Linked DNA regions of Catalinimonas alkaloidigena. Each later gene encodes a partner of the first gene's protein in a complex. Links are inferred from orthologs where the notes say so. Each region holds a gene or a part of one and is shown on either strand. Other genes may lie near its edges.

What was found.
Region 2: the proteins of accB (region 1) and accD are in contact, whole or in part, in a solved structure (PDB 8UXZ), measured with the Escherichia coli proteins. The link is inferred for Catalinimonas alkaloidigena from one-to-one orthologs.

The regions. Positions count from the first base shown.
Region 1 is NZ_JAQFIL010000001.1:6,664,367-6,667,634, forward strand. What follows is about bases 300-3,238. They hold accB (acetyl-CoA carboxylase biotin carboxyl carrier protein), read right to left. Parts: upstream 2,059-3,238; coding sequence 1,540-2,058; downstream 300-1,539. Other genes in these bases: accC (acetyl-CoA carboxylase biotin carboxylase subunit), read right to left, coding at 300-1,482; efp (elongation factor P), read right to left, coding at 2,068-2,631; OKW21_RS26940 (beta-ketoacyl-ACP synthase III), read right to left, coding at 2,660-3,238. In the rest of the region: OKW21_RS26920 (3'-5' exonuclease), read left to right, coding at 1-130; more of accC, read right to left, coding at 121-299; more of OKW21_RS26940, read right to left, coding at 3,239-3,268. UniProt on the Escherichia coli protein: This protein is a component of the acetyl coenzyme A carboxylase complex; first, biotin carboxylase catalyzes the carboxylation of the carrier protein and then the transcarboxylase transfers the carboxyl group to form malonyl-CoA.
Region 2 is NZ_JAQFIL010000001.1:435,938-439,265, forward strand. The notes cover bases 59-3,057. They hold accD (acetyl-CoA carboxylase, carboxyltransferase subunit beta), read left to right. Parts: upstream 59-1,136; coding sequence 1,137-1,979; downstream 1,980-3,057. Other genes in these bases: uvrA (excinuclease ABC subunit UvrA), read left to right, coding at 59-1,027; OKW21_RS01830 (hypothetical protein), read left to right, coding at 2,004-2,438; OKW21_RS01835 (sensor histidine kinase), read right to left, coding at 2,442-3,057. Outside these bases: more of uvrA, read left to right, coding at 1-58; more of OKW21_RS01835, read right to left, coding at 3,058-3,328.

The DNA.
Region 1 (3,268 bases):
TTCCAAGTCACAGCAAACTTCTAACTGGGAAAATGCTGAACTTACTGAAAAGCAAATACGCTATGCTGCTACTGATGCCTGGGTTTGTTTAGAAATACACAATCATCTGCGTAGCAAAGGCTACATCTGAGCGTATTCTTCTATATCAGACAAGTCAAAATCGTTCATAAAAGCAGTAGTAAAATCACCTTTTTTGAACTTAGGATCGTCCATAAGCTTAATATGGAAAGGGATAGTCGTTTTGATACCTTCAATGACAAACTCCTGCAGCGCACGCTTCATTCTGGTAATCGCTTCTTCTCTTGTCTGACCACTCACAATTAGCTTAGCAATCATAGAGTCGTAATTGGGAGGGATAACATAGCCTGCATATACATGGCTGTCTACCCGCACCCCATGGCCCCCGGGCAGATGAAGGTTAGTAATTTTTCCCGGGCAAGGGCGGAACCCTTTAGCAGGATCTTCCGCATTGATACGGCACTCAATGGCATGCATAGTAGGAAAATAATTTTTCCCGGAAATTTTTACTCCCGCGGCTACTTTGATTTGCTCTTTGATCAGATCAAATTTAGTAACCTCCTCAGTGATAGGGTGCTCTACCTGGATACGGGTGTTCATCTCCATGAAATAGAAATTTCTATGTTTATCTACCAGAAATTCTATCGTACCGGCTCCTTCATACCCAATAGCCTCAGCACCGGCAATGGCTGCTGCGCCCATTTTATCTCTTAGTTCTTTGGTCATAAATGGAGAGGGTGTTTCTTCGGTCAGCTTCTGATGTCTTCTTTGTACTGAACAGTCTCTCTCCGAGAGGTGGCAGGCTTTGCCGGTACTATCTCCTACTATCTGAATCTCTATATGGCGGGGCTCTTCAACAAACTTCTCAAGATACAAACCATCATTTCCAAAGGAAGCACTGGCCTCACGTCTGGCATCATCCCAGGCTTTCTTAAACTCTTTCTCATTCCAGACAATTCTCATCCCTTTACCACCACCACCGGCGGTAGCTTTGAGAATAATCGGATACCCTATTTCTATAGCAATTTTCAGTCCTTCATCCATGCTTTTCAGTAAGCCTTTAGAACCGGGGACAGTAGGCACGCCAGCAGCATCCATAGTCGCCTTGGCTGATGCTTTATCTCCCATTTTATTGATCATTTCAGGGGAAGGGCCTATAAATTTTATGTTGTATTCTTCGCAGATACGAGAAAACTCAGAATTTTCGGAAAGGAAACCGTAGCCGGGATGAATGGCATCAGCATTTGTAATTTCTGCTGCTGCGATGATGTTAGGAATACTCAGATAAGATTTGTTACTGGGAGCAGGACCTATGCAAACGGCTTCATCTGCAAAGCGCACATGCAGGCTTTCGCGATCGGCTGTTGAATATACAGCTACGGTTTTGATCCCCATCTCACGACAGGTACGAATGACTCTGAGAGCGATTTCTCCTCGGTTGGCTATTAGTATTTTATTGAACAAGGCTTTTTCAATTAACAATCAAACATACAAAAACTTACGATAGGGATTGTCAATTGGTCAGGACGGATCTATCAGGAATAATGGTTGATCATATTCTACGGGAGAAGCGTCTTCTGCCAATACCTTTACTATCGTTCCTGAAACTTCTGATTCAATTTCGTTAAAAAGTTTCATCGCCTCGACAATACATACCGCCTGCCCTACACTTACTCTGTCACCTACCTGAACAAATGGATCTGAGTCAGGGTTGGCGGCACGATAAAAAGTACCGATCATAGGGGATTTCACAGTAAGATATTTGCTATCATCACTGCTTCCATCTGCACCTGCACTTTTTGCAGCAGGCTTTGCTTCGGTTTCACCTTGCTCTGCCTGGTAGTAAGCCGGACTGGGAGATACCAAACCTGTAGAATCATGTGGCATTGAAGAGCCGGGTGCAGCAATGATGTTTTGCCTTATTTTAGCCGCGGCGTTCTTTTTAACCTTAAGCTTTATCTCTCCGGTTTCAATATTTACTTCATCTAGGCCAGACTTTGAAATAAAATCCAATAAGTCCTGAATTTCGCTTGCTTTCATGATATTTGTTTATTTTACGCGTTCAGAGTACGACTTAGTTCTGGTATCCACTTTGATTTTTTCATCCTGATCAATAAAAAGAGGCACCTGGATCTCCGCGCCCGTCTCTAATGTAGCAGGTTTGGTAGTATTAGTTGCAGTATCTCCTTTTAGTCCCGGCTCGGTATATGTTACGGTTAATTCTACGAAAGGGGGAAGTTCCGCTCCTAGTATATCGCCTGTCTCATCATGAACAATAACATCTATTGCCTGCCCATCTGATAAAAACTCAGGAGCATTGATCTTACTCTCTTCGATAGCGACTTGTTCAAAGGTATTACTATCCATCATGTGATACCCAAGATCATCCTTGTAAAGATACTGATGAGGACGTCTTTCTATACGTGCTGTCGTAACCTTAACACCTGCATTAAAAGTATTTTCTATTACCTTCCCGGTATTAAGACTTTTGAGTTTTGTTCTTACAAAAGCCCCTCCTTTGCCGGGCTTTACATGTTGGAATTCAACAATGGTATACAGATCGTTGTTGTGAACTATACAAAGTCCGTTTCTAAAATCTGCTGTGGTTGCCATATACTATTAATATTATTTATACACTCTATCAGCTACTGTAACCCCATTTGAGGTACGTTGCACCCCACGTAAAACCACCACCAAATGCTGCTAATATAAGGTTATCTCCTCTCTTTAGCTGGGATTCATAATCCCAGAGGCAAAGGGGAATAGTAGCACTGGTGGTATTGCCATATTTGTGGATGTTAAACATCACTTTATCTTCACCGATTCCCATTCTATTGGCAGTAGCATCAATAATACGCTTGTTTGCCTGATGGGGTACCAGCCATTGGATATCATCAGCAGTAAGATTATTATTTTGCATGATCTGGGCAGACACATTCGACATGTGCTTTACCGCATATTTAAAAACAGTAGCCCCTTCCTGATACACGAAATGTTCACGTGCGGTAACAGACTCAATGGTAGCCGGTCTTCTACTTCCTCCGGCTTTGAGATGCAAAAACGGAGAGCCACTGCCATCAGACTGCAGGATTGAATCAATCACACCCAAAGGCTCTTCAGTAGGTTCTAACATAACAGCTGCTGCACCATCTCCAAAAATGATACAGGTGGTGCGATCCTGATAATCGATAATAGAAGACATTTTATCTGCTCCTACTACTATTACCTTCTTATATGCTCCTGAAGTAAT
Region 2 (3,328 bases), 6.2 Mb from region 1 along the record:
GCAGAGGCGTAAGTTTAAGTATAAGATTAGTATACAGGGGGCACGTGAAAATAATTTGAAGCATATCAATGTAGATATTCCACTGGGCGTACTTTCTGTGGTGACCGGTGTTAGTGGCTCCGGTAAATCTACGCTGATCAAGAGCATACTTTATCCTGCGCTAGGCAAGATCTTCGGTACAGTCAATGAGACTACCGGAAAGTTTGACAAACTGGAAGGTGATATCAAGAAAGTAAGCCAGGTAGAGTTTGTGGACCAGAATCCAATTGGAAAGTCATCCCGCTCTAACCCAGTGACCTATGTGAAAGCCTATGATGGCATCCGTCAGCTCTTTTCGGAGCAACCACTGGCGAAGCAAAGAGGGTACAAGCCGGCTTTCTTCTCTTTTAATGTGGATGGTGGGCGCTGCGAAAACTGCCAGGGCGAGGGAGAAGTGAAGATAGAGATGCAGTTTATGGCGGATATTCACCTTACCTGTGAGGCCTGTGGGGGAAAGAGGTTTAAAAAAGAAATACTGGAAGTGAAGTATGAGGGTAAAGATATTGCCGATGTGTTGGACATGACAGTAGATGATAGCGTAGCATTCTTTTCTGAGCAAAATACGATCGTCAACAAACTTCAGCCGCTACAGGATGTCGGTTTGGGCTACGTAAGGTTAGGGCAATCATCTAGCTCATTAAGTGGAGGAGAGGCCCAAAGAGTGAAGCTGGCTTCTTTTCTGGGCAAAGGTAATACGCCTCGCAGTCAGCAGGAGCATATCCTTTTCATCTTTGATGAACCTACCACCGGTTTGCATTTTCACGATATTCGTAAGCTGATGGACGCTATCAGTGCGTTGATAGAACAAGGTAACAGTGTGGTAATCATTGAGCACAATATGGAAATAATCAAAAGTGCGGACTGGGTCATTGATCTAGGGCCGGAAGGCGGTGAGCAGGGTGGGAAGCTTATTTTTTCAGGAACACCTGAAGAAATGATTAAAATAGATGATAACTATACAGCGAAGTATTTAAAGAACAAGTTTTGAAGTAGTTTAGCTTCTTCTATAAATTTTTTGGAATAGCAAAATTCTCAATAACTTAGCAGCCCCAAAACAGTAGGATCCTGAAAGACAGGATCTTCAAAATGCAGTAAATATGGCATGGTTTAGAAGAAAAGATAAGGGTATACAGACACCTACTGAAGCAAAGAAGGAAGCTCCTGACGGCTTATGGTACAAAACTCCGGGAGGAAAGATTATACATACCCGGGAACTGAAAAATAATGCTTATGTAGTTCCGGAAGATGGCTACCATGTTCGTATAGGCTCTAATGAATATTTTGAGGTGCTTTTTGATGACAACAAGTTTACTGAGCTTGATGCAAAGATAGAATCTGCAGACCCACTAAATTTTGTAGACAGTAAGCCATACCCAAAGAGGATTAAAGATTCACAGGAAAAAACCCAACTAAAAGATGCGCTTCGCTCTGCGCATGGGAAAATGAACGGACTTGAAATAGTCATTGCCTGCATGGATTTTAGCTTTATCGGGGGCTCTATGGGATCAGTAGTAGGAGAAAAAATAGCCAGAGCCATAGATTATTCCATCAATCATAAAGTGCCTTTCCTTATGATTTCAAAGTCGGGCGGAGCACGCATGATGGAGGCAGGTTTTTCGTTGATGCAAATGGCAAAAACTTCTGCCAAGCTGGCCTTACTTTCTGAGGCAAAGATACCTTATATCTCATTACTTACTGACCCTACTACCGGAGGCGTTACGGCTTCTTTTGCTATGTTGGGTGATTTTAATATTGCTGAGCCAGGAGCACTAATCGGCTTTGCCGGGCCCAGGGTGATAGAGCAGACGATTGGTAAGAGCCTGCCTAAGGGTTTTCAGAGTTCAGAATTTGTGCTTGAACATGGATTCCTGGATTTTATCGTTGACCGTAGAAATCTAAAGTCGGAGTTGACTACTCTGCTTAAAATGCTGGAAAATTAATTATTCACCTTTTATATACTGTTTATGAGTCTCTGGAACCTATTCAGCCCCGGAAAAAGAGCGCGTGAAGAAGATTTTATTCGTCAGCTGTTTCATCTGGCCCTGGCGGATGATGACCTGGATGAAGTAGAAATGGAATACATTCACGGCTTAGGTGATAAGCTTGGGTTAACCCGTGAAAGAGTAAATGAGTTACGGGATCAGTATGTCGAAGGAGACATTAAATACCTCAAGCCTCCTTCAGGAGAAAGCTTTTTTACGCTTTTTTACATGATCAACCTTATCCTGGTAGATGAAGAAGTGCATAACAAAGAGCTGATTATTGCTAAGCAAATGGTACTTAAGCTGGGTTATGCTCCGGATACAGTTGATGTGATTCTGGATGTGATAAGCCGTAATCAGGCGAATAATATTTCAGTAGAAGAGACTTACAAAAACCTGAAGGAAAGACTTTCCTGAGGCTTAGAGTGCTGACTTATCTGGTAGTTGGGTGGGCTGAAATGGAAGAAAAAAGTAAAATATGCTACCTGTGCCATAGGTACTGCTGAAGCCTATTTCACCCTGATGGGCTTCAATGATTTTTCTTACTATTGCCAGGCCCAATCCACTGGAGCGTTCGCCCCCGGTTGGCACATTCTGTGCTTTTTCAAAAGGGCGGAAGATTTTGTCTTTGTCCTGATCTCTAATTCCCATACCCTGGTCTATTACTTCTGTCTTAGCATACTGTCCATTAATACTTACCTTAATTTTGACTTCAGTTTTAGGAAAAGAATATTTCAGGGCGTTTGTCAGCAGGTTGTTCAATACCTGACCCAGATAGGATCTGTCAAATTCCAGGCTGACTTCAGAATTATCGCTCTCTAAGACGATTTTCTGCTCTTTATTAGTAGCTATATGCTGGTTGATTGCTATGATCTCTCTTATAAACTCCAGGTAATCATGCTTTTCTTTTTTGATTTTCAGCGTTCCTGCTTCAATTTGAGCTACATCCAGAAGGTTATCCAGGAGGCTCAGTGCGTTATAACTGGTCTTGTTGATTAAAGTTAGAAACTCCTGCTGGCTTACTGTAAGGTTGGCACTGCTCTTGGGGTCCAGCATAAGGTCGGAGAGGTTGTAAATATTGCCAACCGGACTTCTCAGGTCGTGGGCAGTGATACCGATGTATTTGTTTTTCTCTGCATTAAGCCTCTGTAATTCCAGGTTTGCCAGTTTCAGTTTTTGCTGTTCTCTGCTTAATGCATTCACAAAGATAGCGATAGAAAAAAAGATGCCTGCCCGTACCAAAGCATTCCAGTACAATATCCAGGCACTTGAATAAGGATGACGGGTGATAAGCTCAATGCTAAACC